One region of the Quadrisphaera sp. KR29 genome, then DNA from elsewhere that is predicted to be linked to it. Evidence: predicted binding sites of a transcription regulator. Region 1 holds the regulator's gene; each other region holds the start of a gene.

Evidence for each region. The regulator HrcA, encoded in region 1, represses chaperone genes, less so after heat shock. The targets are predictions, from matches to a motif close to GNTNGCACTCGGNNNNNCCGAGTGCNANC.
Region 2: ACUN9U_RS12520 (FmdB family zinc ribbon protein) is a predicted target of HrcA. The motif match lies at 7,195-7,223, and genes of this name have one in related genera.
Region 3: ACUN9U_RS13630 (acetolactate synthase large subunit) is a predicted target of HrcA. The motif match lies at 5,300-5,328, and genes of this name have one in related genera.

Annotation. Positions count from the first base shown of each region.
Region 1 is NZ_JBQXXG010000010.1:22,749-32,019, reverse strand. It holds gene ACUN9U_RS10655 (glycoside hydrolase family 15 protein) at 1-840, shown strand, start outside; gene ACUN9U_RS10650 (HIT domain-containing protein) at 865-1,212, opposite strand; gene ACUN9U_RS10645 (Gmad2 immunoglobulin-like domain-containing protein) at 1,326-1,904, shown strand; gene dnaJ (molecular chaperone DnaJ) at 1,965-3,101, opposite strand; gene hrcA (heat-inducible transcriptional repressor HrcA) at 3,190-4,239, opposite strand; gene ACUN9U_RS10630 (DUF3097 family protein) at 4,483-5,376, shown strand; gene ACUN9U_RS10625 (DUF4870 domain-containing protein) at 5,501-6,160, shown strand; gene hemW (radical SAM family heme chaperone HemW) at 6,138-7,475, opposite strand; gene ACUN9U_RS10615 (GNAT family N-acetyltransferase) at 7,550-8,137, shown strand; gene ACUN9U_RS10610 (MOSC domain-containing protein) at 8,151-8,798, opposite strand; gene ACUN9U_RS10605 (GNAT family N-acetyltransferase) at 8,931-9,271, shown strand, end outside.
Region 2 is NZ_JBQXXG010000012.1:133,287-142,557, reverse strand. It holds gene ACUN9U_RS12560 (amino acid deaminase) at 1-689, shown strand, start outside; gene ACUN9U_RS12555 (GNAT family N-acetyltransferase) at 748-1,341, opposite strand; gene ACUN9U_RS12550 (MogA/MoaB family molybdenum cofactor biosynthesis protein) at 1,338-1,871, opposite strand; gene moaC (cyclic pyranopterin monophosphate synthase MoaC) at 1,891-2,367, opposite strand; gene glp (molybdotransferase-like divisome protein Glp) at 2,372-3,604, opposite strand; gene ACUN9U_RS12535 (UTP--glucose-1-phosphate uridylyltransferase) at 3,611-4,594, opposite strand; gene ACUN9U_RS12530 (5-formyltetrahydrofolate cyclo-ligase) at 4,634-5,236, shown strand; gene ACUN9U_RS12525 (potassium/proton antiporter) at 5,568-7,112, shown strand; gene ACUN9U_RS12520 (FmdB family zinc ribbon protein) at 7,283-7,654, shown strand; gene ACUN9U_RS12515 (hypothetical protein) at 7,786-8,538, shown strand; gene ACUN9U_RS12510 (hypothetical protein) at 8,553-8,732, opposite strand; gene ACUN9U_RS12505 (DUF4011 domain-containing protein) at 8,788-9,271, opposite strand, start outside.
Region 3 is NZ_JBQXXG010000014.1:95,965-105,235, reverse strand. It holds gene ACUN9U_RS13655 (APC family permease) at 1-376, shown strand, start outside; gene ACUN9U_RS13650 (universal stress protein) at 373-837, shown strand; gene ACUN9U_RS13645 (DUF3253 domain-containing protein) at 850-1,278, opposite strand; gene ilvC (ketol-acid reductoisomerase) at 1,683-2,711, opposite strand; gene ilvN (acetolactate synthase small subunit) at 2,773-3,315, opposite strand; gene ACUN9U_RS13630 (acetolactate synthase large subunit) at 3,312-5,141, opposite strand; gene ilvD (dihydroxy-acid dehydratase) at 5,436-7,130, opposite strand; gene ACUN9U_RS13620 (2-hydroxyacid dehydrogenase) at 7,206-8,162, opposite strand; gene ACUN9U_RS13615 (PQQ-dependent sugar dehydrogenase) at 8,223-9,271, shown strand, end outside.

The sequences.
Region 1 (9,271 bases):
CCCGTGGTGCGCGGCAACGCCGCCTCCTCCCAGCTGCAGCTGGGCGTCTACGGCGACCTGTTCAGCATCCTGCGGCTCTACGTCGACGGGGGCGGGGCGCTGGACGCCGAGACCGGCCGGCTGCTGGCCTCCACCGCCGACGCGGCCTGCGACAGGTGGCGCCAGCCCGACGCCGGCATGTGGGAGCTGCACACCGCGCGGCACTACACGAGCAGCAAGATGGGCTGCTGGCAGGCCCTCACCCACGCCGTGCACCTCGCCGAGCTGGGCATGGTCCCCGGCGACCCGGCGCGCTGGCGCTCGGAGGCCGAGCTCATCCGCGACTGGGTGGCCGAGCGCTGCTGGTCGCAGGAGCTGGGGGCCTACACCTGGTACCCCGGCACGCAGGAGCTGGACGCGTCGGTGCTGCTGCACGCCGTCAGCGGCTTCGACAGGGGCCCGCGGATGAGCTCGACCCTGGACGCGCTGCGCCGGCAGCTGGGCAGCGGGCCGCACCTGCACCGCTACACCGGGGCGCAGCGGGAGGAGGGCGCCTTCGTGGCGTGCTCGTTCTGGATGGTCTCGGCGCTGCAGCTGTGCGGGCGCGGCGCCGAGGCGCGAGAGCTCATGGACGCCCTGGTCGAGGGCCCGGACACCGTGCTCAACGACGTCGGGGTGCTCGCCGAGATGGTCGACCCGGCCACCGGCCACTGGCTGGGCAACCTGCCGCAGGCGCTGAGCCACCTGGCGCTGGTCAACGCGGCCGTGACGGTGCACGAGCACCGCGACCGGCAGGACGGTGACCGGCAGGACGGCGACCGGCAGGACGACGGCGACCGGCGCGGCGGCGGCGACCGCTGACCCGGCGGGCGGCCCCGGCCGGCCTCAGCCGGGCGGCCAGCTCATCGGCCGCCCGGCGAGCACGTGCCCGTGCACGTGGAAGACGCTCTGGCCGACGCCGGCGCCGGTGTTGAAGACCAGGCGGAACTGGCCGTCGCCCAGCTCGGCGGCCACCCGCCCGCCCGTGGCGACCAGCTCGGCGAGCAGCGGTGGGTCGGCCGCCGCCAGCGCGGGGGCGTCGCGGTGGTGGTCGACCGGCACCACGAGCACGTGCAGCGGCGCCTGCGGGTCGAGGTCGCGGAAGGCGACGACGCGGTCCGTGCGCGCGACCACGGTGGCCGGCACGTCGCCGGCGGCGATGCGGCAGAAGACGCAGTCGGGGTCCTGGGGCACGCCGCGACGGTACCCACCGCGCCGCCGCCGGGGCGAGCGCTCGGCCGACGGCCCGGCGGACGGCTCGGCGCGTTCGCCCCCGCCGGCACCGCCGGGGGCGGTATCAACGAGGCATGCCAGCCCAGCCCCGACCCCGGCGTGCGCGCCGCACCACCGCCGGCGCGGCCGCCCCCTCCGCTGCCCTGGTCCTGCTGCTGCTGACCGGGTGCGGCCAGCAGGCGTCGCCGCAGACGGAGCCCGTCGGCGGCGAGGCCAGCGGCTCGTCCTCCGCGTCGGCCCCGCCGTCGTCGTCCTCCGCCACCTCCGCGGGCAGCGCGGCGTCCACGGCCGGCACCACCGCCGCCGCCGCGCCCGGCCCGGCGGCCACGGGCACCGGCCTGTCCTCGTCCGTGGTCATCACCGCCCCCGTCGAGGGCGAGCGGCTCCCGGCGGGGCCGATGGGGGTGGTGGGGCGCGGCACCGCCTTCGAGGGCACCCTGCTGTTCCGCATCACCCAGGCCGACGGCACGGTCCTCACCGACGGCTACACCGACGCCGGCGCGAACGGCGAGGTCGGGGAGTTCACCATCCCGCAGACCGTGCAGGCGGGCACCTGCACCCCGTGCACCGCCGAGGTGTGGGCGCCCGACGAGTCCGGGGGCGAGGGGCAGCTCGAGGAGGGTCCCGCCAGGGTCACCTTCTACGTCGACTGACCCCGCAGGTGACCTGCCCGAGCCGGGGGCCCGGCCGGTGGCCCGGCCGGGCGGCGCGCCTCAGCGGCCGGAGAAGCCCCGCTTGAGGCGGGAGAAGACCCCTCCGGAGGCCGGTGAGAGCCGGCCCTCGGGCCGCTCCTCGCCGCGCAGGCGGGCCAGCTGGCGCAGCAGGTCGGCCTGCTCCTCGTCGAGGCCGCGGGGCACCTGCACGTCGATGTGGACGTGAAGGTCACCGCGGCCGCCGGAGCGCAGCCGCGCGGCGCCCAGGCCGCGCAGGGTGACCACCTCGGCCGGCTGCGTGCCGGGGCGCACCTCCACCTCGCGCGGGCCGTCGAGGGTCTCCATCTCCAGCACCGTGCCCAGGGCGGCGGCGGTCACCGGCACCGGCAGGGTGGCGTGCAGGTCCTCCCCGCGGCGGGTGAACAGGTCGTGGGGGCGCTGGACCACCTCGACGTAGAGGTCGCCGGCCGGACCACCGCCGGGGCCGACCTCGCCCTGCCCGGAGAGCTGGATGCGGGTGCCGGTGTCCACCCCGGCGGGCACGCGGATGGTCAGGGTGCGCCGGCGGCGCACCCGGCCGTCGCCGGCGCACTCGTTGCAGGGGTCGGGGATGGTGGTGCCGTAGCCGCCGCACGCGGGGCACGGGGAGGTGGTGAGCACCTGGCCGAGCAGCGAGCGGGCGGCGCGCTGCACCTGGCCCTGCCCGTGGCAGACGTCGCAGGTGCGCACCTGGGTGCCCGGCTGCGCGCAGTTCCCGTCGCAGGTGGGGCAGACCACGGCGGTGTCCACGGTGATCTCCCGCTCGGCGCCGAACACGGCCTCGGCCAGGTCGACCTCGAGGCGGATCAGCGCGTCCTGGCCGGGCTGGGCCCTCGAGACCGGGCCGCGCGCCGCGCCGCCGCCCCCGCCGAAGAAGGTGCCGAACAGGTCGCCGAGGTCGAAGGGCTGGCCCTGGGCGCCGAACCCGCCGCCGCCGAAGCCGCCGGGCCCGCCGGAGCTGCCCGTCGCGTCGTACACCCGCCGCTTGTCGGGGTTGCTCAGCACCTCGTACGCGGCCGAGACCTCCTTGAACCGCTCGCCGGCGTCGGGGTTGACGTCGGGGTGCAGCTGGCGGGCGAGCTTGCGGTAGGCCTTCTTGACGTCCTCGGTGCTCGCGTCGCGGGGCACGCCGAGGGCGGCGTAGTGGTCGGTCGGCACGGTCAGACGCTCCTGAGGAGTCGGGGGGTCCGTCGGGGCGGGCCCGCGGACGGAGGTGCGGACGGGAGGGCGCGGGCAGCCGGGCGGCTCACCGCGCCAGGACCTTGCTGAGGTAGCGGGCGACGGCGCGGACGGCGGCGATCGAGGTGGGGTAGTCCATGCGCGTCGGACCCAGGATGCCCAGGCGGGCCACCACCTCGCCGCCCGAGCCGTAGCCGGAGGCGACCACGGCCGCGTCGGACAGGCCGCTGTGCACGATCTCCCGCCCGATCCGCACCGAGACGCCGCTGGCTGGGTCGTCCGCCATCTCGGCGAGCAGGCGCAGCACCACCACCTGCTCCTCGATCGCCTCCAGGACCGGGGCGACCGAGGCCGAGAAGCCGCCCGCGCCGCGCACGAGGTTGGCGGTGCCGGCCAGCACCATGCGCTCGTCGCGGGTGGCGTCCAGGGCGGAGCGCAGCGCAGCCGCCACCGCGGCCGCCGCGGCGGCGTCCTCGGGCCGGGCCGCGGACACGGTGGCGACCACGCCGTCCAGGGCGGCCACCGCCTCGTCGGCGCGGCGGCTGGCGGTGGCCGCGCCGAAGCGGCCCCGCAGCTCGCTGACCAGGTCCGCGGCCACCTCGGGGGCCTCCGGCGGCACCTCCACCGAGCGCTGCTCCACCCGTCCGCTGTCGGTGATGAGCACCAGCACCAGCCGTCGCGGCGCCAGCTGCACCAGCTCGACGTGGCGCACGCGGGCGCGCGCCAGGGAGGGGTACTGGATGACGGCGACCTGGTGGGTCAGCTGCGCCAGGGCGCGCACGGTGCGCTCGAGCACGTCGTCGAGGTCGACCGGCTGGCCGCCCTCGCCGAGGAGCCTGTCGATGGCCCGCCGCTCCGCCGGTGAGAGCGGGCGCACGGCCGGCAGCCCGTCGACGAAGGCGCGGTAGCCCTTGTCGGTGGGCACCCGGCCGGCGCTGGTGTGGGGCTGGGCGATCAGCCCCTCCTCCTCCAGCGCTGCCATGTCGTTGCGGATGGTGGCCGGCGAGACGCCCAGGGCGTGCCGCTCGACCAGGGCCTTGGAGCCGACCGGCTCCCGCGTGGCGACGTAGTCCTCCACGATCGCGCGCAGGACGGCGAGGCGCCGGGGCTCGGTCACGGTGCGTCCTCCCTGCTCGTCGGTGGTGCGTCGTGGCGCGAGGCGGCGCGGCGGCCTGGTGCGCCTGGCACTCACGGGTGCGGAGTGCCAATCCTACGCCGTCGGGCAGCGGCCGCAGGTAGCGTCGCGCGGGTGCCGACCCCCCCGACGCCCCCGCGCCGGCGCGCCCCGTCCCCCGCTCCCTCCCCGGGCGCGCCGGCGAGCTCCGGGCCGCTGTACGGCGGGTGGGGTGCCCGCGAGCCGCTGCGCCGCGGCGACACCGTCACCGACCCGGCCAGCGGGCGTCGCCGCGCCCGCACCGCCAGCCGCGAGGTCCCCGCAGCCCCGGGCCTGGTGGTGGAGGACGTCGAGACCGGGTGGAGCGGGGCCGTCGTGCGGGTGGAGAAGGCCGGCGGCGTGCGCGTCGTCGTCCTGGAGGACTGGAAGGGCCGCACCCGCAGCTTCCCCCTCGGCGCCGGGTTCCTCGAGGAGGGCCGGCCGGTGGTGCTGGTGCCGCCGGTGGCCCCGCCCCCGGCCGCCCGCACCGCCTCGGGGGCCGCGCCGCTGCGCCCGGGCCGCACCGCCAGCGGCTCCTTCGCCGTCGAGGGCGCCCGCGCTCGCGTGGCGCGGGGGTCGCGGATCTGGGTGGAGGGCAAGCACGACGCCGAGCTGGTCGAGAAGGTCTGGGGCGACGACCTGCGCGTCGAGGGCGTGGTGGTGGAGGGCCTGCAGGGCGTGGACCACCTGGCCGCCGCCGTCGCGGAGTTCCGTCCCGGGCCCGGCCGGCGGGTCGGGGTGCTCGTGGACCACCTCGTGACGGGGTCCAAGGAGACGCGGCTCGTGGCCGAGGCGCTGCGCGCCGCCCCGGGCGCCGCCGAGCACGTGCTGGTGGTCGGGCACCCCTACGTCGACGTCTGGCAGGCCGTGCGGCCCGCGCGCCTGGGCCTGGGCGCGTGGCCGGTGGTCCCCCGCGGGCGGCCGTGGAAGGAGGGCGTCCTGGAGGCCCTGGGCTGGCCGCGCGAGACCCCCGCCGACCTCGCCCGCGGCTGGCAGCGGGTGCTGGCCAGCGTCCGCACGATCGCCGACCTGGAGCCGACGCTGTCGGGCCGGGTGGAGGAGCTCATCGACTTCGTCACCGGCGACCAGCTCGACCGCTGAGCGCCCGTGGGGCGACGACGGCGGGGAGCGGGTCCGTCCGGGCGTGTGGCGCTGGTGCGGGGGGCTCGTTTCCGAGACGCTGGTGGCGGGCCCCCGGACCCGCCCCGGGCCCCGAGGAGGAGAAGTGTCCGAGCAGCCCGGTCGGCCGTCCGACCAGACCGACCCGCAGTCCGGGGAGGTGCCCCCGCCCCAGTACGGCCAGTACGGCCGCGGTTACGGCGAGCAGGCCTCCGGGAGCGAGCAGGCGCCGCACCAGCAGGGCAGCGGCCAGCAGGGGTACGCCCAGCAGCCGCCGTACCAGCAGGGGTACGCCCAGCAGCCGCCGTACCAGCAGGGGTACGCCCAGCAGCCGCCGTACCAGCAGGGCTACGGCCAGCAGGGCTACGGCCAGCAGCCGTACCAGCAGGGCTACCAGCCCGCCTACCAGCAGGGCGCGGAGATGACCCCGCAGGACCAGCGCCTGTGGGCCTGCCTGTCCCACGTCTCCGCCATCGCCAGCTCCCTCATCGGGCTGACCTTCGTCGGGCCGCTGGTGATCTACCTGGTCCTGCGCGAGCGCGGCCAGTTCGTCCGCAGCCAGTCGGCGGAGGCGCTGAACTTCCAGATCCTGGTGAACATCGTCGCGCTCGCCCTCGGCGTGGTGACCGTCGTCACGCTCGGCCTCGGGGCGCTGCTCTACGTGCCGCTGGGGCTGGTCGCGCTGGTCTTCGTCATCATCGCGGCCGTCAGGGCCAACCAGGGCGTCGACTACCGCTACCCGCTCAACTGGCGGCTCGTGAAGTGACCTCGGCGACGCCGTCGTCCTGGCCCTCCCAGCCGAGGAGGGCGCGGACGACGGCGTCGGCCAGCAGGCGCCCCCGCAGCGTCAGCCGCAGCCGCGGCTGGTCGCGGTCGGGGGTGCCGCCGCGTCCGGGGCGCACCGGGTCGGCCGGGTCGCCCGGGGGCGGCTCGAGCAGACCGTCGGCGACCAGGCGCGGCACCTGCGCGAGCCCCGCCGGCGGCACCAGGGAGGCGGGCAGCCCCTCGGCCAGGCGGACGCCGAGCAGCACCGCCTCCACGGAGCGCGCGTCGTCGTCGAGGACCTCCCGGCCCACCGCGGGGCTGGTGCCGGCGGCCAGGCGGCGCGCCCAGGCGGCGGGGTGCTTGGCGTTCCACCAGCGCACCCCGCCCACGTGGCTGTGGGCGCCGGGGCCGGCGCCCCACCAGTCCTGCCCGCGCCAGTAGGCGAGGTTGTGGCGGCAGGCGTCGGCGGGCGTGCGCGCCCAGTTGCTCACCTCGTACCAGCCGTAGCCGGCCTCGCGCAGCACGGCGTCGGCCAGCTCGTACTGGGCGGCCTCGTCGTCGGGGTCGGGCAGGGGGAGCTCCCCGCGGCGCACCCGCGCGGCCATCGCCGTCCCCTCCTCCACCACCAGGGCGTAGGCGGACAGGTGGTCCGGCTCGCAGGCCAGCGCCGCCTCCAGGCTGGTGCGCCAGTCGGCCAGGGACTCCCCCGGTGCGCCGTAGATGAGGTCCAGGCTGACGGCCAGGCCGGCCTCGCGCGCCCAGCGGACGGCCTGCGGCACGCGGGACGGGTCGTGGGTGCGCTCCAGGACGGCGAGCACGTGCGGCACCGCCGACTGCATCCCGAAGCTGACGCGCGTGTAGCCAGCGGCGGCGAGCTGCTCCAGGGAGGCGGGGGTGACCGAGTCGGGGTTGGCCTCGGTGGTGACCTCGGCGCCGGCGGCCAGGCCGAGGTGCTCGCGCACGGCGTCCAGGCCCCTGGCCAGGTCGGCGGCGGGCAGCAGCGTGGGGGTGCCGCCGCCGACGAAGACCGTGGACACCTCCCGGCGGGGCAGGCCGGAGGCCTCCAGCACGCGGGCCGCGAGCGCGACCTCCTCGACCAGCGCACCGGCGTAGCCGGCCTGGGAGGCGCCGGGCAGCTCCGGCGGGCCGAGCTCGGCGGCGGTGTAGGTGTTGAAGTCGCAGTAGCCGCAGCGGACGCGGCAGAACGGGACGTGCAGGTAGACGCCGAGGTCGCGGGCGCCGGCGCCGGCCTGCGCCGACGGTGGCAGGAGCCCGTCGGCGGGGGCGGGGTCGCCGTCGGGCAGGGCGGGGCTCATCGCCGTCCATGGTCGCACCCCCGCCGCGGGTGGGCGGAGCGCGAGCGGGCGGGTGGCGGTGCTGGGATGGGGACGTGGCTGGACGACGCGGTGCTGGACGACGCGGTGGGGCGCAGACCGGCGGGCCGCTGCCGCGCGTGAGGCTGGAGCCGCTGTCGGCGGCGAGCGACCCGCGGCTGCTCGCGGAGGTCCTGGCGCTGCGGCCCGGACCGGGCCAGGACCGGTACTGCCTGCCGGCCTCGCGCACCTACCCCCCGGCCAGCGCGGACGCGCTGCGGGTCCCCTTCGCCGTGCTCGCGGACCCGGACCCGGACCCGGGGACGGGCGGGGGTGGGCGGGTGGTCGGCTTCGGCACCCTGGACCGCCACGGCCAGCTCGAGCACCTGCTGGACGACCCCGGTCGGGGCCTGCTGCTGCGGGCCTTCTACGTCGGCCACGACCACCAGGGCCGGGGGTACGGGACGGCGGCGGCCCGCCAGGCGCGGGCGCTGGCGCACGCGCTGGAGCCGGAGGCCGAGCTGCTGGTGCTGTGCGTGCACGAGTCGAACGCCGCGGCGCGCACGGCGTACGCCCGGGCCGGCTTCGCGGACAGCGGCGCCCGGTGGCTGGCGCAGGCCGCCGACCCGCAGGTGGTCATGGTCGCGGCGCTGCAGCCGCGCTGACCGGGCGGGGCCGTCAGCGCCGGGCGACGACGACCAGGAGGTCGAGCAGGTCCGGGGCGAGGTCGAGCTCCCCGTCGGCCGCGCAGGCCAGCAGCGTGCGGGCGTCGGCGGGGTCGGCCTCGACCAGCCAGCGGGCCACGCCCACGCCGTGCCCGGGGCGCGACAGGACCTCCACGGCGTCTCCGGCGGCGACCGTGCCGGGCCGGACGACCCGCAGGTAGGCGCCCGGGGCGCCGGCGCGGGCGAACCGCCTGACCCACCGCTGCTCCCCCATGCGCCGCGCGAACGTCGCGCAGGGGGTGCGGGGCATCGTCACCTCCACCTCCAGGGCTGCCTCCCCGGAGCCGATGCGCCACCGCTCGCCGACCTCGGCGCCGTCGACGTCGACCCCGGCCGTGCGCAGGTTCTCCCCGAACAGCCCCGGCGGCACCTCGCGCCCCAGCTCGGTGGCCCACCGGTCGGCGGCCTCCTGGGCGTAGGCGTACAGCGCCTTGTCGCGTCCGCCGTGGTCGTACCTGTCGGCCTGGACGTCGCCGTGGGCGCCGAGCGCCAGCACCTTGACCGGACCCTGCACGGGGCGCTTGTCGATGGCCGTGACGCCCACGGTGCCGTCGTCGGGCAGCAGCTGGTGCACGCGGCAGACGGCGAGGAGGGTGCCCACAGGACCCGATCCTCCCCGGGCGGTGCGGCGAGCGGGCCCGACTTGTCGGAACTGCGCCACCACCCGTCGGAACCCGGGCCCGGTTCCGACACCTCGCGGCAGCGTTCCGACACCGCGGGGCAGGATGGCGGCGTGGCAGTGCGCCTCGTGGTGGTGGCACCCGACGACGGCGCGCTGCTGGCCGCGGCGTCCGGCCTGCAGACCAGCCCCGAGCAGCGCCGGTTCGCCCTCCCGCCGGCGGAGTCCTTCCCGCTGGCCCTCGCCGACCCGGCGCGCACGCCGTTCGTCGTGGTCGACGACGACGTCGTGGTCGGCGCCGGGGTGCTCCACGCCGGCGCGGCGGCCCGCGACGCCGACGCCGAGCTCGCCGGGCTGCTCACCGCCGCCGGCGAGGACCCGGCCGCCGCGGTGCTGCTGCGGTCCTTCGTCATCGGCGCGGGCCAGCAGGGCCGCGGCCTCGGGACCGCCGCTGC
Region 2 (9,271 bases), on a different contig from region 1:
GAGCGCTCGTCCACGACGCGCAGCCGGCGTCGCTGGAGGTGGTGCGCACCTGGCTGCGGGCGCTGCGCGCGCTGCACGGCCAGCTCGGGCAGGAGGGCCTGCTGGCCGGCCGGGGCGGCGGGGCCGACGCCACCGTGGTCTCGGCGGGCGGCAGCGCGTACTTCGACCTCGTCGCCGAGGAGCTGGCCGACCTGCACGACCCGCTCGGCGAGGCCGGGCCCGCCACCCGCGTGGTGGTGCGCGCCGGTGCCAGCGCCGCCCACGACGACGGCTTCTACGCCAGCGTCACCCCGGCCACGCGCGGCGCCGGCCCGGCGCTGCGGGCCGGTCTGCACGGGTGGGCCCGGGTCGTCTCCCGTCCCGAGCCCGGACTGGCGCTGCTGGACGCCGGCAAGCGCGACCTGCCCTTCGACGAGGGCCTGCCCGTGCCGCAGGCGGTGCGCCGCGGTGGCACGGCCCCGGCGCAGCCCCTGCAGCCCGGCAGCGCCGCGGTGACCGCCCTGAACGACCAGCACGCCTTCCTGCGCCTGACCGGGGACGCCGAGCACCTGGCCGTCGGCGACGTGGTGCGCCTGGGCCTGTCGCACCCGTGCACCGCCTTCGACAGGTGGGGGCTGCTGCCCGTGCTGGACAGCGCCGACGCCGGCCAGCCTCGGGTGGTGGAGCTGCTGCGGACCGTCTTCGGATGAGCCCGCCGCCCGCCCCTCGCAACCGGGCGCCCGGCTGCGGGACGCGGGAGGGCGCGCGTCAGGGGTGGCCGGCGCGGTAGCGGGCGAGCAGGCCCTCGGGCAGGTCCTCGCGGGTCAGCGCGAACGTCCGGTGGTCGCGCCAGGCGCCGTCGATGTGCAGGAAGCGCTCGCGCAGCCCCTCGTCGCGGAAGCCGAGCTTCTCCACCACCCGCAGGCTCGCGGCGTTCTCGGGCCGGATGTTCACCTCCAGGCGGTGCAGCCCCACCCGCAGGCAGTGGTCGACCACCAGCGCCACCGCCAGCGGCACGGTCCCGCGCCCGGCCAGGCGGCCGTCGATCCAGTAGCCGACGTGCGCCGAGCGCATCGCGCCCCAGGTGATGCCGCCCACGGTGACCTGCCCGGCGAAGCGGCCGCCGACCTCGAGGGCGAAGGGCATCGCCGTCCCCGACCTGCCCTGGCGCGACAGCTCCCAGACCAGCCCGGCGAAGGTGCGCACCGGCGGGGCGCCGTCGGGGTTGGTGGCCTCCCAGGGACGCAGCCACTGCGCGTTGGCCGCGCGCACCGAGCGCCAGGCCGCCCCGTCGCGCACGCGCAGGGGGCGCAGCACCACGTCGCCGTCGGCCAGGACGGCGGGCCAGCCGGCGCCGGTCACGGCTCCGGTCGCTCGTGCCGGTGGTCGGGGTGGTCGGGGTGGCGGGGGTGGTCCCCGCCGCGGCGCTGGTCGACGGCGTGCGGCAGGACCGCGGCCAGCACCTCCACGGCGTCGCGGCACGCCCCCGGGGAGCCGGCGACGTTGACCACCAGCGTGCGCCCCGCCGTCCCGGCGAGCCCCCGCGAGAGCGCGGCGGTCGGGACCCCCTTGGCCAGCCCGGCCGCGCGCAGCGCCTCGGCGATGCCGGGCACCTGGCGCTCGAGCAGGGGCGCCGTCTGCTCGGGGGTCTGGTCGTGGGGGTTCAGCCCGGTGCCGCCGGTGGTGACGACGACGTCGTACCCGGCGGCCACGGCCGCCCGCAGGGCCTCGCCCACGGGCCCTCCGTCGCGGACCACCTGCGGGCCGTCCACCGCGAGGCCCGCCCCGCGCAGGCCCTCGACCAGCACCGGGCCGGCGGTGTCCTCGTAGACGCCGGCCGCCGCCCGGTTGCTGACGGTGATGACCAGCGACCGGGGTGGCCGTGCGTCCACGACCCCGGACGGAGGGGCCTCAGCGGTGCCAGTCACCCGAGCGCCCCCCGCTCTTGGCGACCACGCGCACCCCGGTGATCTCCGCGCGCCGGTCCAGGCCCTTGACCATGTCCACCAGCGCCAGGCCCGCCACCGCGACGGCGGTCAGGGCCTCCATCTCCACCCCGGTGCGGTCGGCGGTGCGGACGGTGGCCATGAGCGCCACGCCCTGCTCGCCGACCTCGGCCACGACGTCGACGGCGTGCACGGCCACCGGGTGCGCCAGCGGCACCAGTTCCGGGGTCCGCTTGGCAGCCTGGATGCCGGCGATGCGGGCCACCGCGAGGGCGTCGCCCTTGGGCACCGTGCCGTCGCGCAGGGCCGCCACCACCTCGGGCGAGCAGACCACGAACCCCTCGGCGCGGGCCTCGCGCACCGTCACGTCCTTGCCGGTGACGTCGACCATGCGGGCGTTGCCGCCGGCGTCGAGGTGGGGGAAGCCCCTCTGGTGGCTCATGGCCTCATCGTCGCCCGCGCTCGAGCAGCATGCACCGCACGACGTCGCCGGGCTCCACCGAGGTGGTGTCCTCCCCCGTCACCGCGAGCGCGTTGGCGCCCGCCAGGCCGTGCACGAGGTGGGAGCCGGGCCCGCTGGCGGGGCGGACCCGGGGCCGGCCGTCGTCGTCGGTGGTGACGACGGCGCGGGTGAACTGGCGCTTGCCGGGCGGGCTGGACCAGCCCTGGGTGGCCGTGGCGACCACCGTGGGGCGGTGCAGCTCGGCCTCGCCGAGCACCCGGCGCAGCGCCGGCCTCACGAACACCTCGAAGGAGACGTAGGCGCTGACGGGGTTGCCGGGCAGGGTGAAGATCGGCACGCTGCGGGCGCCGCGGGTGAGCACGCCCAGGCCCTGCGGCATGCCCGGCTGCATGGCCACCCTGGTGAACTCGACGGTGCCCAGGCGGCTGAGCACCTCCTTGACCACGTCGTAGGCCCCGGCGCTGACGCCGCCGGAGGTGATGATGACGTCGGCGCCCTCCAGCTGGTCCTCCAGCACGGTCATGAGGCGCTGGGGGTCGTCGTCGACGATGCCCACCCGGGTGGCGCGGGCCCCGACGTCGCGCGCGGCGGCGGTCAGGGCCGTGGAGTTGGCGTCCACCACCTGGCCGAACCCGGCGGGGCGGCCCGGCTCGACCAGCTCGCTGCCCGTGCTGAGCACCGCCACCCGCGGTGCGGGCAGCACGCGGGCGCGCTCGCGGCCGACCGCCGCCAGCAGCGCGACGTGCCGCACCGACAGGCGGGTGCCGGCCGCGACCAGCGTGGTGCCGGGCCGCACGTCCTCCCCGGCGCGGCGCACGTGCAGCCCCTCGGGGACCGCGCGGCGCACCAGCACGGTGGCCACGCCGCCGTCGGTGTCCTCCACCGGCACCACCGCGGTGGCGCCCGGGGGCACTGGCGCGCCGGTCATGATGCGCGCGGCCGCGCCCGCGGCCAGCGGCGCGACGTCGCGCACGCCCGCCGTCAGGTCCGCGACCACGGGCAGGGAGACGGGTGCCGCCGGCCCGGCCCCGGCGACGTCGGCGTGGCGGACGGCGTAGCCGTCCATCGCCGAGCCGTCGAAGGCGGGCAGGGAGCCCGTCGCGACGACGTCCTCGGCGAGCACGCAGTCGACGGCGTCCAGCAGGCCCAGCTCGACGGGGGCGAGGGGGGAGACAGCAGCCAGGCAGGCGGCCAGGTGCTCCTCGACCGTGCGCATCCGGGCTCAGGCCTGCTGGGCCGGGGCGCCGCCGGTGCTGTGCGTGGGCTGCTCGGTGTCGAAGCCGGAGGCCACCCACTCCGACAGCCAGGCGTTGAAGTCCCCGCCGAGGTCCTCGCGGCCCGAGGCCAGGCGCACCACGGCCTTGAGGTAGTCGAGCTTGTCGCCGGTGTCGTAGCGGCGGCCGCGGAAGACCACGCCGCGCAGCCCGCCGCCGGCCTCCGCCGGCATGCCCGCGAGGGTCTCCAGGGCATCGGTCAGCTGGATCTCGCCGCCCTTGCCGGGCGCGGTCTGCTCCAGCACCTCGAAGACGGCCGGGTGCAGCACGTAGCGCCCGATGACGGCGAGGTTGCTGGGCGCGTCGGCCGGGTCGGGCTTCTCGACCATGCCCTTGAGGGTGACGACGTCGCCCTCCCCCTCGGTGGAGGGGTCGTCGACGAGCTCGGCGCAGCCGTACATCCCGACGTTCTCCGGCGGCACCTCCAGCAGCGCCACCACGGAGCCACCGTGCTCGGCCTGCACCTGCACCAGGCGGGCGAGCAGCGGGTCGCGCTCGTCGATGAGGTCGTCGCCGAGGAGCACCGCGAACGGCTCGTCGCCCACGTGCGCCTTGCCGGTGAGCACCGCGTGGCCCAGGCCCTTGGCCTGGTGCTGGCGCACGTAGTGGACGTCGGCGAGCTCGGTGGTCTCGTGCACGAGGGCGAGCTTCCCGGCGTCGCCCTTGGCCTCGAGGTTCGCCTCGAGCTCGGGGACGACGTCGAAGTGGTCCTCCAGCGGGCGCTTGGTGCGGCCCACCACGAGCAGCACGTCGGTCAGGCCCGCGGAGACGGCCTCCTCCACGACGTACTGGATGGCGGGCTTGTCGACGACCGGGAGCATCTCCTTGGGCGTCGACTTGGTGAAGGGCAGGAAGCGGGTGCCCAGGCCGGCGGCGGGGATGACCGCCTTGCGGATCGGGCGGGGTCCGGCGGGCGTGCCAGCAGGGCTCATGCGGGGAGGCTATCGGGGCGGGGAGGAGGATCGCCGACCGTGGACGGGACCGGCGGCACGGGCGGCACGGGCGGCGCCGGCGGCGGGGCGGCGGCCAAGGTCGCGCTGCGCGCCCGCGTCCGCGCGGCCCGGCGCGCCCGCGACGACGGCGAGCGCGCCGCCCTCGATGCCGCGCTCGCCCGCGCGGGGCTCGGCCCGGGCTCGCCGCTGGCGGCGCTGGCGCCGGGCGCGGTGGTGGCGCTGTACGAGTCGCTGCCCACCGAGCCGGGCACCCGCGGCCTGCGGGCGGCGCTGGCCGCGCGCGGCGTCGTCGTCGTCCTGCCGGTGGTGGTGGGGCCCGCCTCGGCCCTGGCGTGGCGCGTCGACGGCGGCGGGGCGTGGCCCTCGGGGGCGGGCGGAGCGCAGGTGGTGCTGCTGCCGGCGCTGGCGGTGGACCGCAGCGGGACGCGCCTGGGGCAGGGCGGCGGCCACTACGACAGGACGCTGGCGTCGCTGCCGCCGGCCGGCTCGCCGGGGCGCCCGCTGCTGGCCGCCGTGGTGGGCGACGGCGAGCTGCTGGAGGCGGGGGCGCTGCCGCGCGAGGCCCACGACGTCCCCGTGGACGCGGCCCTGACCCCCGCCGGCTGGACCCGCCTGCCCTGAGCGCACCGCCCGCGGGGGTGGTGGTGCCCGTCGCCGTCGTCGAGGCCTGCGGCCCCTGGCCGGGAGCCGACCCGCCCGGACGTGTCGGAACCCCGGCGCGATGCGTCGGAACGGGGGCGCGGTTCCGACAGCTCGCGCCAGAGGTGCGACAGCTCACGGCAGTGCTCCGAAGGGTGGAGGCACGGGCGCCCGGCGCCGGGAGCCCCGACGGTCCCGTGCACACCGATCTCGGGTGGTCGTCACGAGGAGGGACCTCAGCGCCAGTACGGTGCGCTCACACCCACCTCGCGCGCCGCCCAGCCGCCGCCGGAACCTCGACGGGAGGCCCCGCATGACGGTCGACGACCTCGACCTCGCGGTGCTCGTCGGCTCCCTGGTGCTGGTGGCGGCCGTCTTCGCGGTGCGGCTGTCGGTGGGCACGGGCACGCCCTCGCTGCTGCTGTACCTGGCGCTCGGCGTGGCGATCGGCGAGTCCGGGCTGGGCATCCAGTTCCGCGACTACGACCTCACGCAGGTGCTGGGCTACGCCGCGCTGGTGCTCATCCTGGCCGAGGGCGGGCTCACCACACGGTGGTCCTCGATCCGGGCGTCCATCGCGCCGGCGGCGCTGCTGGCGACGCTGGGCACGGCGGTCTCGGTGCTGGTGGTCGCGGCGGTGGCGCGCCTGGCCCTGGGCACCGACTGGGCCACCGGCATGCTGCTCGGCGCCGTGGTCTCCTCCACCGACGCGGCGGCGGTGTTCTCCGTGCTGCGCCGCGCCCCGCTGCCCAGCCGCCTGGGCGGCCTGCTGGAGGCGGAGTCGGGCTTCAACGACGCCCCCGTGGTCATCGCCGTGGTCTCCCTGACCGCGGTGGTCGCCGGGGACACCTCCCACGGGTGGGGCCTGCTCGTGCTGGAGGCCGGGGCGGAGCTGGTCGGCGGCGCCGCGGTCGGGCTGGCGCTGGGCTGGCTGGGGGCGCTGGGACTGCGGCGGGTGGCCCTGCCGGCCTCCGGCCTCTACCCGATCACCGTGCTGGCCGTGTGCGCGCTCGCCTACGGCCTGGGCACCCAGCTGCACGCCTCCGGCTTCATCGCCGTGTACCTGGCGGGCCTGGTGCTCGGCAACGCCGAGCTGCCGCACCGGCCCGCCACCCGGGGCTTCGCCGAGGGCGTCGGCTGGCTCGCGCAGATCGGCCTGTTCGTGATGCTCGGGCTGCTCGTCTCGCCCTCGCGACTGCCCGGGCAGGTGGTGCCCGCGCTGGTGGTCGGCTTCGCGCTGCTCCTGCTCGCGCGGCCGCTGTCGGTGCTGGTCTCCACGTCCTGGTTCCGGGTGCCGCTGCGCGACCAGGCGCTGCTGAGCTGGGGCGGCCTGCGCGGTGCGGTGCCCATCGTGCTCGCCACCGTGCCCGCTGCCGCCGGGGTGCCCGGCACCGAGGGCGTGGTGGAGATGGTCTTCGTGCTGGTCGTGGCGTTCACGCTGGTGCAGGCGCCGACCCTGCCGTGGGTGGCGCGCCGCCTCGGGGTGGGCGAGCCGGAGGTGCGCGACCTGGAGGTGGAGTCGAGCCCGCTGGAGGAGATCGGCGCCGACGTGCTGCAGGTCAGGGTGGGACCGGGCTCGCAGCTGCACGGCCTGGAGGTCTTCGAGCTGCGCCTGCCCGAGGGCGCCGAGGTCTCCCTGCTCGTGCGGGACGGGCGCCCGCGCGTGCCCACCCGCACCACCACCCTGCAGCGCGGGGACGACCTGCTGGTGGTGGCGGTCTCCGCGGTCAGGGAGCTGACCGAGGAGCGCCTGCGCGCCCTGTCCGAGCGCGGCCGGCTGGCGGGGTGGATGACGCCGGGGGCCGCGCGCGTGGCGGAGCTGCGCCCGCCGCCGGGCCGGGAGCGCCCCGGGTCCTGACCGCTCGGGTCCTGACCGCCCCGGCGCCGCGCGGCGTCCGGTCGGGCGGTGGGGGCGTGGGCCGGGCGCCCGCGGCGCTAGCATTGGCACTCGGACCGTCCGAGTGCCAGCGCTCACCGCGAGCCGGTGCGCTCCCGGTCCGTCGTCGTCGTGAACCGAGGAGCCCCGTCGTGCCCACGTACGCCTACACCTGCACCGCCTGCGGCCACAGCCTCGAGGCCCGGCAGTCCTTCTCCGACCCGGCGCTGACCGAGTGCCCGGAGTGCTCGGGGCGCCTTCGCAAGCGCTACGACGCCGTGGGCGTGGTCTTCAAGGGCAGCGGCTTCTACCGCACCGACTCCCGCTCCGAGGGCAAGAACGGCTCCACGGGCGGGTCCGGCTCCGGCTCGGGTGAGTCCTCCTCCAACGGCTCCGGGACCTCCAGCAGCTCGAGCACCTCGGGCGGCTCCGGCTCGTCGGGATCCTCCACGTCGTCCACCTCGGGCGGCTCGGGCTCCTCCGGCAGCTCCGCGCCCGCGAGCAGCGCCAGCAGCAGCTCCTGACCCCGCGGGGCCGAGCGGCCGGGCGGGGCGTCGTGCTGCGGTCCGCCCACAGGCCCCCTCCGCCTGCCGGCCGTCCACAGCCGCGGCGGTCGCGGCCGGGGCGCGGACGCTGCGGCGGTCACGCTGCGGCGGTGACCACCACCTCCTGGCAGCCCCCGCTCCCCCGCCCTCCCGCCCCGCCCCGCCAGCGCCGGGCACCAGCGCCGGCGGCCCCGGGAGCAGCGGGGCGCCGCCTGCGCCGGGCGCTGCGCCGCTGCCGGCGCCCGCTCGCCGCGCTCCTGCTCGCGGCGGCCACCGGCCTGGTGGTGCTGGCGGTGCTGCCGCCGCAGTCCCCTCCGGGGGGCGTGGCGGTGCTGGTGGCGACCTCCGACCTGCCGGCCGGCGCACCGCTGGCGCCCGGGGTGCGCGCGGCGTCGCTGCCCCCCTCAGCGGTGCCCCGGGGAGCGCTGGGCCCCGACGACCTCGGCCGGGGCGCCCGCGCCGGCGGAGCGCACCTGGCGGCTCCGGTGCGCGCCGGGGAGGTCATCACCGACGTGCGGCTCAGCGGGGCCGACGTGCTCGCCTCGCTGCGGCCCGGGCAGGTGGCCGTGCCGGTCGGCGTCACCTCGCCCCTGCCGGGAGAGCTGCTCTCCCCCGGGGCGCGGGTGGCCGTGCTCGCCGCTGCCCCGGCTCAGCCGGAGGCGCTCGACGGGGCCGCCGGTGACGAGGGCGCGGTCATCGTGGCCAGCGCCACCGTGCTGGTGGTCAGCAGCGACGAGGTGACCACCGGGCTGCTCGGCGGAGGCGGTGGCGGCACCGCGGTGGTGCTGGCCCTGGACGAGGCCGACGCGGCCCGGGTGGCGGCCGCCAGCGCTGCCGGCGTGGTGCTGGCCAGGGCCGCGTGAGCCGGCGGGGGCGGTCAGCCCCAGTGGGGCGGGCGCTCGCTGCGCAGCCGCTCGGCCTCGGCCGCCCAGCGGCGCTCGTCCTCGGCGTCGGCGCGCCCGCCGCCGGCGGGTCCAGCGAGCCAGCCGTCCCCACCGTCCCCGCGGTCGGCCGGCGGCTCGTGGTCGAGGCCGGGTGCGCCGGTCGGGGGGGCCACCACGCGCCGCCCGCGCCGGCCGGGCCGCCGTCCCCCGGCCGGCGGCGCAGCGGCCTCAGGCACCGCTGGCCAGCTCGCGCAGCACGGCGGCGACCGGGCCCGTGGGGTCGTCGAACAGCTCGCGGGCGCTGACGCGCACCACGGACCACCCCAGGTGCCCGAGCTGCTCGGGCACCACCAGCTCGCGCTGGACGAGGTCGCCGACGGGGTCGTCGTCGGTGCCGGCGGGGATGTCGGTGAGCACCGCGACGGCGGGCCCGTCGCTGCCGGCGGGCAGCACGACGAGGTCGGGCACCGCCCCGGTGACCAGCGCGCGGGCGCCGCGACCGCTGACGCGGTCGGCCAGCCGGGTCAGCAGCGGGTCGGGCGCGGCCCGTCCGAGGGCGCCCCGGGGGGCGGTGAGCGCCCGCAGGGCGTCCAGCGGGTCGGCAGCGGGGGGCTCCTCCAGCGACAGCAGCATCTGGCGCAGGGCGGAGGCGCCGGTGGAGGTGCACTGCGAGGCCTCCAGCACCTCCCCGGCCACGCAGCTCACCACGGTC
Region 3 (9,271 bases), on a different contig from region 1:
GGCCACGATCACCGTGGTCTTCCTCGTGGTGGTCTACGCGCTGGTCATCGTCTGCGCGCTCAAGCAGCGCGGCACGGACGAGCACCCCGGCGTCTTCCGCGCCAGCACCCCCCTGCTGCTCGTGGGGATCGTCGGCAACGCCGCGATCCTCGTGTACACGGTGGTCGACGACCCGACGTCCCTGCTGTGGGTGGCGGGGCTGCTGGCGCTGGGGGGCGTGCTCTACGCGGTGCAGCGGGCGCGCGGTGGCGGCGCGAGCCGCGAGGCGCTCCTGTCAGGCGGTGTCGAGCGTGCGGGGGACGCCGCCGTGCCCGACGGTGTCCCTGACCACGGGGACGGGCCCGGCGGCCCGCAGGACGGGAGGAGCAGCTCGTGAGCAGCAGGCTGGTGGTGGCGACCGACGGGTCGCTGGAGTCGCTGGAGGCCGCGCGGGCGCTGCCCGGGCTGCTGGACGCCGCAGCCGTGGAGGAGGTGCTCGTGGTCGCCGTGCTCAGCCCGACGGCGGCGGTGCCCTTCCGCGACGAGATCGGCGCCGCCGGGCGCCCGGGTCCCAGCCCGGACCCGACGGCGCCGAGCTACCGCCAGGAGGCCGAGTCCGCCGCGGCGGTGGTGGCCGCGTCCTTCGCGGCCTGGCCCGGGCGGGTGCGCACGCAGGTGCGCAGCGGGTCGGCCGCCGCGGAGATCGTGGAGGCCGCCGAGGAGGTGCGCGCCGACCTCATCGTGGTGGCCTCCGGCAGCAAGGGCCTGACGCGCACGGTGCTGCTGGGCTCGACGGCGCTGCGGGTGCAGCACTCGGCCCCCTGCTCGGTGCTGGTCTGGCGGCGCCCCCGCGGCTGACGCCCGGGCGGTTCAGCGGGGCCGGCGCACGCGGATCGGGCCCTTGGCGGTGTCGGGGTCGACGACGGCGCCGCCCTGGGTGATCTGGGCGCGCCCGGCCACGACGAGGCGCCGGGCGGCGGCCCGCGCCGGCTCCATGAGCTCGCGCCACCCCTCGCCCTCCAGGCCCTGCTCCCCCGCGACGGCGCGCGCGGCCTCCGAGGGGCACACCGACGACGACGCGGCGCGGGCGTCGAGCAGGCGCTCCAGCGACGCCTCGAGCGCGGCGTCGAGGCCGGCGGCGGAACCCGAGCGGGCGCGGCGGCGGCAGGCGTCGGAGCAGTAGCGCACGCCGTCCCAGTCGCGCTCCCACTTCTTGCGCCAGGTGATGGTGCGGCCGCACACGGCGCACGGCTTGGTGGGCAGCTCGCTCTTCGCGCTCGTGCGGGACCCTCGGCTCACACCTGCGCCAACGCCGGGGGGCTCCACGCCACTCCCGCACTGGCACGGGGTGGCCCTGACCCAGTCCTACGAGAGCGGGGCCACCCCGTGCCACTCGCGGGGAGCGGCGCGGGGCGGCCCCGGGCGGGCCCGGCCGACATCGCCGATCTTGGCGTTCGGTGGCTCCGGGAGCGCCTTCCGAACCACGGATCGCCAAGGTCAGCACCCCGGATGCTTGCAGCCCGGACGCACGCCCGCTCGACGCCGCCGTCGTCGTCGTCCTCAGCGGGCGCCGACGCGCGTGGGTGGACCTGGTCCACTCCCCCGTGAGCGGGGCCACCCCGCGCCCGTCCTACGAGAGCGGGGCCACCCCGCGCCACTCGCGGGGAGCGGCGCGGGGCGGCCCCGGGCGGGGACGCGACGCGTCAGCGGGCGGCGGAACCCTCGACGTAGTCGTCGTCCTTGGTCTCGACCCAGCTCATGAGCTTGCGCAGCTCGGCGCCGGTCTTCTCCAGCTGCGAGCCCTGCTGCTCCTCGCGGAAGCGCGTGAACTCGGGCGCGCCGGCGTCCTGGTCCTCGATGAACCGCTTGGCGAAGGCGCCGTTCTGGATGTCGGTGAGGACGTCCTTCATGCGGGCCTTGACCGAGGCGTCGATGACGCGCGGGCCGGAGACGTAGTCGCCGTACTCGGCGGTGTCGGAGACCGACCAGCGCTGCTTGGCCAGGCCACCCTCGTACATGAGGTCGACGATGAGCTTGAGCTCGTGCAGGCACTCGAAGTAGGCGACCTCGGGCTGGTAGCCCGCCTCGACGAGGGTCTCGAAGCCGGCCTGCACGAGCGCTGACGCGCCGCCGCACAGCACGGCCTGCTCGCCGAAGAGGTCGGTCTCGGTCTCCTCGGTGAAGGTGGTCTTGATGCCGCCGGCGCGCAGGCCGCCGATGGCCTTGGCGTAGGAGAGCGCCAGCGGCCAGGCGCTGCCGGAGGCGTCCTGCTCCACGGCCACGATCACCGGGACGCCGCGGCCCTCGGCGTACTCGCGGCGCACGAGGTGGCCCGGGCCCTTGGGGGCGACCATGGCGACGTCGACGTCGGCCGGGGGCTCGATGTAGCCGAAGCGGATGTTGAAGCCGTGGCCGAAGAACAGCGCCTTGCCGGCGGTGAGGTGCGGCTGGACGGACTCGGCGTACACGTGGCGGGCCACGTGGTCGGGCACCAGCAGCATGATGACGTCGGCCCACTGCGACGCCTCGGCCGGCGTGGTGACGGTCAGACCCTCGGCCTCGGCCTTGGCGCGGCTCTTGGAGCCCTCGGCCAGGCCGACGCGCACCTCGACGCCGGAGTCGCGCAGCGACAGCGAGTGGGCGTGGCCCTGGCTGCCGTAGCCGATGACCGCGACCTTGCGGCCCTGGATGACCGACAGGTCGGCGTCGTCGTCGTAGAACATCTCAGCCACGGTGGCTGTCTCTCCTTCAGTAGGGGTCACGGGAGGTCTGGCGGACCCTGCCACGAGCGCGTCAGGCGCTGCGCAGGGCCCTGTCGGTGATCGAGCGGGAGCCGCGGCCCACGGCCACGACGCCGGACTGCACGATCTCGCGCACGCCGAACGGCTCGAGCACCTTGAGCAGCGCGGCGTTCTTCTCCGGGGCGCCGATCGCCTCGATCGTCATGGCCTCGGGGGCGACATCGACGACGGCCGCCCTGAAGACGTTCACCACGTCGAGCACCTGCCCGCGGGTGGTGGCGTCGGCGCGGACCTTGACCAGCAGCACCTCGCGCTGCACGGAGGTCTCCGGCTCCAGCTCGACCACCTTGAGGACGTTGACCAGCTTGTTGAGCTGCTTGACGACCTGCTCCAGCGGGGAGTCCTCCACGTCGACCACCACGGTGATGCGCGACAGCGACGGGTGCTCGGTGGGCCCGACCGCCAGGGAGTGGATGTTGAAGGCGCGACGGGCGAACAGGGAGGCCACGCGCGCCAGGACGGCGGGCTTGTCCTCGACGAGGACCGAGAGGGTGTGGCGGGTGCTGGTGCCCGCGCCCTGGGCCGTGGCGCTCACCGCGCGTCCCCGTTCATCTCCAGGCCGGTCTCCGGGTCCTGCTCCTCGCGGTCCCACACCGGCGAGAGGCCGCGGGCGTACTGGATCGCGTCGTTGGACAGCCCCGCGGCGACCATCGGCCACACCATCGCGTCGCGGTGGACCACGAAGTCGACGACGACGGGCCGGTCGTCCACGCTCATGGCCTTGTCGATGACGGCATCGAGGTCACCGGGGTCCTCGCAGCGCAGGCCGACGCAGCCGTAGGCGTCGGCGAGCTTGACGAAGTCGGGGATGCGCTGGCCGGAGGGCCTGCCCACACCGGTGTGCAGGTCGGTGTTGGAGTACCGGCCGTCGTAGAACAGCGTCTGCCACTGGCGGACCATGCCCAGGCTGGAGTTGTTGACGACGGCCACCTTGATCGGGATGCCCTCGATGGCGCAGGTGGCCAGCTCCTGGTTGGTCATCTGGAAGCAGCCGTCGCCGTCGATGGCCCACACGGTGGCGTCGGGGCGGCCGACCTTGGCGCCCATGGCGGCGGGCACGGAGTAGCCCATGGTGCCCAGGCCGCCGGAGTTCAGCCAGGTGCCCGGCTTCTCGTACCGGATGAACTGCGCGGCCCACATCTGGTGCTGGCCGACCCCGGAGGTGAAGACCGTGTCCGGGCCGCTGATCTCGCCCAGGCGCTGGATGACCTTCTGCGGGCTCAGCGAGCCGTCCTCCGGCTCGTCGTAGCCGAGCGGGTAGGTCGAGCGCAGGTCGTCCAGCTGGCGCCACCAGCCCCCCAGGTCGGCGCGCCGGCCGGCGGCGTGCTCGGCCTCCAGGGCCGGCACGAGGTCGGCGATGACCTCCTTGGCGTCCCCGACGATCGGGACGTCGGCGCGCCGGTTCTTGCCGATCTCGGCGGGGTCGACGTCGGCGTGGACCACCTTCGCGTGGGGGGCGAAGGAGCTCAGCAGGCCGGTGACCCGGTCGTCGAAGCGGGCGCCGAGGCTGACGATGAGGTCGGCGCGCTGCAGCGCCGTCACGGCGGCCACGGTGCCGTGCATGCCGGGCATGCCCAGGTTGGCCGGGTGGGAGTCGGGCAGCGCGCCGCGGGCCATGAGCGTGGTGACCACGGGCGCGCCGGAGAGGTCCACCAGGCGGCGCAGCTCGGCGGAGGCGCCGGCGCGGATGACGCCGCCGCCGACGTAGAGCACCGGGCGCCGGGCCTCGGCGATCATCCGGGCGGCCTCGCGGACCTGCTTGGCGTGGGGGCGCGTGGTCGGGTGGTACCCGGGCAGGTCCAGCTCGGCCAGCGAGGTCGGCCAGCGGAACGTGGTCATGGCCTGCTGGGCGTCCTTGGTGACGTCGACCAGCACCGGCCCGGGGCGGCCCGTGGAGGCGATGTGGAAGGCCTCGGCGATGACGCGCGGGATGTCGGCGGGGTCGGTCACCAGGTAGTTGTGCTTGGTGATCGGCTGGGTGATGCCGACGATGTCGGCCTCCTGGAAGGCGTCGGTGCCGATCGCCTTGGAGGAGACCTGGCCCGTCACCGCGACCATCGGGACCGAGTCCATGTGGGCGTCGGCGATGGCGGTGACGAGGTTGGTGGCGCCCGGTCCCGACGTCGCCATGCAGACGCCGACGCGACCGGTCGCGGCGGCGTAGCCCTGGGCGGCGTGCCCGGCGCCCTGCTCGTGGCGCACGAGCACGTGCCGCAGCTCCGTGGAGTCGAGCAGCGGGTCGTACGTGGGCAGGATCGCCCCGCCGGGGAGGCCGAAGACGACCTCCACGCCGGCGCTCTCGAGGGAGCGCACGATGCTCTGGGCGCCCGTCATCCGCTCGTCGCTGCTGGCCGTGCTCATCGGTCCTCCTGGTGCTGCGGTGCTGCTGGTCCGCCGTGGACGGGGTGGTGGAGCGCTGTCAGCCCGGCCCTCGGTCCCGCCGGGCATGGAAAGACCCTCCGGCCCCGGTGTTCGGAGGGGCTGCGGAGGGTCGCGCGCGGCAGGACGTCGACGACGGCGTCAGCTCGCGCGCTGCGCGAGTACGACGACGGTGAGGATGTCCACGCGGCGAGAGTAGCCCCGCTGCCCCGTCCCTGTCAGCCGCTGGGACGCCCCGTCTCACGTGGTGAGACAAGGCGTCCCAGCGGCTGGGCGTCAGGCGAGGACGGCGCCGCCGCTGGCCGAGCCCACGAGCTTGGTGTACTTCGCCAGCACGCCGCGGGTGTAGCGCGGGGGCAGCGGCTCCCAGCCCCCGCGGCGGGCGGCCAGCTCGGCCTCGTCGACCAGCACGTCGAGGGTCTTGGCCTTGACGTCCAGCCGGATCCGGTCGCCGTCGCGGACGAAGGCGACCGGCCCGGCGTCCACGGCCTCGGGGGCCACGTGGCCCACGCACAGGCCCGTGGTGCCGCCGGAGAAGCGCCCGTCGGTGAGCAGCAGCACGTCCTTGCCCAGGCCCGCTCCCTTGATGGCGCCGGTGATGGCGAGCATCTCGCGCATGCCGGGGCCGCCCTTGGGGCCCTCGTAGCGGATGACCACCACGTCGCCGGCGGTGATGGTGCCGTCCTCCAGGGCGTCCATCGCGGCGCGCTCCCGGTCGAAGACGCGGGCGGTGCCTTCGAAGACGTCGGACTCGAAGCCGGCGGACTTCACCACGGCGCCGCCGGGCGCGAGCGAGCCGTGCAGGATCGTGATGCCGCCGGTGGGGTGGATCGGGTCGGCCAGGGCGCGCAGCACCTTGCCGTCCGGGTCCGGCGGGGCGATGTCGGCCAGGTTCTCGGCCATCGTCTTCCCGGTCACCGTCAGGACGTCGCCGTGGAGCAGCCCGGCGTCGAGCAGCGCGCGCATGACCACCGGCACGCCACCGATCCTGTCGACGTCGGTCATGACGTGCTGGCCGAAGGGCTTGACGTCGGCCAGGTGCGGCACGCGGGAGCCGACCCTGTCGAAGTCGGCCAGGGTGAGGTCGACCTCGGCCTCGTGGGCGATGGCCAGCAGGTGCAGCACCGCGTTGGTGGAGCCGCCGAAGGCCATGACCACGGAGATGGCGTTCTCGAACGCCTCCTTGGTCATGATGTCGCGGGCGGTGATGCCCTTCGCGAGCATCTCCACCACGGCCTGGCCGGAGCGGCGGGCGAAGCCGTCGCGGCGGCGGTCGGTGGCCGGCGGCGCGGCCGAGCCCGGCAGGCTCATGCCGAGCGCCTCGGCCGCGCTGGCCATGGTGTTGGCGGTGTACATGCCGCCGCAGGCGCCCTCGCCCGGGCAGATCGCCTTCTCGATGGCGGTGACGTCCTCGCGGCTCATGAGCCCGCGCGCGCAGGCGCCGACCGCCTCGAAGGCGTCGATGATCGTGACCTGCTTCTCCGTGCCGTCCGAGAGGCGGGCGAAGCCGGGCAGGATGGAGCCGGCGTAGAGGAACACGCTGGCCAGGTCCAGGCGCGCGGCGGCCATGAGCATGCCGGGCAGGGACTTGTCGCACCCGGCCAGCAGCACCGAGCCGTCGAGGCGCTCGGCCTGCATGACCGTCTCCACCGAGTCGGCGATGACCTCGCGGCTCACCAGGGAGAAGTGCATGCCCTCGTGGCCCATCGAGATGCCGTCGGAGACGGAGATGGTGCCGAACTCCAGCGGGTAGCCCTGGGCGGCGTGCACGCCGTCCTTGACGGCCTTGGCCAGCCGGTCGAGCGAGAGGTTGCAGGGGGTGATCTCGTTCCACGACGAGGCCACGCCGATCTGCGGCTTGGCGAAGTCGTCGTCGCCGAGGCCGACGGCACGGAGCATGCCGCGGCTGGCGGTGGCCTCGAGCCCGTCGGTGACCTGGCGGGAGCGGGGCTTCATGTCGGCCTGGGTCATGGCCGCGATCCTACGGTCCCGTAGGGAGCGCTCCCGCCTGCCCGGACCCGGGCACCGGCGCGGGCCGCGCGGGCCTCAGCCGACGACGACGTTGAGCGGCTCCTGCCCCGCCGCGAGCCGCGCGACCTGGGCGCGCAGCAGGCGCAGGGCGCGGGGCCGCATCGCCGTCGTGTTCCCCCCGACGTGCGGGGCGACGATGAGGTTCGGCGCGCCCCACAGGGGGTGGTCGGCGGGCAGCGGCTCGGGGTCGGTGACGTCCAGGGCGGCGTGCAGGCGCTCGGCGCGCAGCTCGGCCAGCAGGGCGCCGGTGTCGACGATGGGACCGCGGCCCACGTTGACCACGAGCGCCTGGTCGGGCAGGGCCGCCAGGAACGCCGCGTCGACCAGGCCCCGGGTGGTGTCGGTGAGCGGCAGGCCGATGACGACCACCTCCGCGGTCGGCAGGAGCTCCCCCAGCTCGTCGATCCCGTGCACCCGGCCCCGCTCGTCGGTGCGGGCCGTGGTGGCCACGCGCACGAGGTCGACCTCGAAGGGCGCCAGGCGGTCGGCGATGGCGCTGCCGATGCCCCCCGTGCCCAGCACCAGCACGCGCCGGTCGGCCAGGGAGCGGCGCCGCACCGGGCGCCAGGCGCCCTGCTCGGCGGCGCGGACCGCGTCGTCCAGCCCGCGCAGGCTGGCCAGGACCAGCGCGAGCGCCAGCTCGGAGGTCGAGGCGTCGTGGATGCCCGCCCCGTTGGCCAGGCGCACCCCCTGCGGCAGGCGCTCCAGGAGGTCGTCGTAGCCGGCGGAGGTGGTCTGCACCAGCTGCAGCGCGGGCAGGTCGGCCACGGCCTCCAGCGCCCCGGCCGGGTGCATGTACGGCAGCACCACGTACGCGACCCGGTCGGCGTCGTCCCCGAGCACCTCGCGCGGGTCGGAGTCGACGTCCCAGACGGCGCTGCGCACGGCGTCGGGCAGGTCGGGGGCCAGCGCCTCCTGCCAGTCGGCGTCGGGCAGGGTGATGAGCAGCTGGCCGGGGGTCGGGTCGGTCACGAGCAGCCACCCTGTCAGCCCCCGGGTGGCCCGGCGACCTGCGGCGGGTGAGGCTGGGGCGTGGATCACGGACGACTCCCGCGCCGCCTCGCCGCCGTCCCCGCCGCCCTGGTCGCCGCCGGCTCGCTGGTGCTGGCGGGCTGCTCGGGCCAGGACGCCGCGGCGCCCGCGCCGGTCTCCACCGAGCAGCTGCCCGCGCCGTCGTCCTCCGCGGCGCCGGGGCAGGCCTCCGAGCAGACCTCCGAGCAGGGCTCGGCGGGGCCGGCGCTGCCCGCCGCGCTGGCCGCGGGGCACGCGCTGAGCGGGACCCCGCAGCCCGCGCAGGACGTCGTCACCGGCCTGGAGGTCCCCTGGAGCACCGCCGTGCTGCCCGACGGCACGGCCCTGGTCAGCGAGCGCGAGACCGCGCGGGTGCTGCGGGTGGCGCAGGCGGGGAGCTCGTGGGCCGCGCAGCAGGTGGTCGCGCCCGGGCCGGGTGGCGCGGTGCCGGACGTCACCCCCCGGGGCGAGGGCGGGCTGCTGGGCCTGGCGGTCTCCCCGACCTTCGAGCAGGACCGGTGGGTGTACGCCTACACCACCACCGCCGAGGACGACCGCGTGGTGCGCATGCGCCTGTCCGACGACCCCGCCGGCGGCCCCGGGACCCTGTCGGAGCCCGAGCCGCTGGTGACGGGCATCGACTCGGCGACCATCCACCACGGCGGGCGGCTGGCCTTCGGCCCCGACGGGATGCTCTACGCCACCACCGGAGACGCCAGCGCCCCCTCCACCGCGCAGGACCAGCAGGCCCTGACCGGCAAGGTCCTGCGCGTCACCCCCGACGGGCAGCCGGCGCCCGGCAACCCCGTCGAGGGCTCACCGGTGTGGACGTGGGGCCACCGCAACCCCCAGGGCCTCGGGTGGGACGCCGCCGGCCGCGCCTTCGCCGCCGAGTTCGGCCAGGACACCCAGGACGAGCTGAACCTGCTGGAGCCGGGGCGCAACTACGGCTGGCCGCTGGTGGAGGGCGCCGTGGCCGGCCCGGACGGCAGCGACGCCGACGTCACCGACCCCGCCTTCACCGCGCCCCTGGTCACCTGGCGCACCGCCGACGCCTCGCCGAGCGGGCT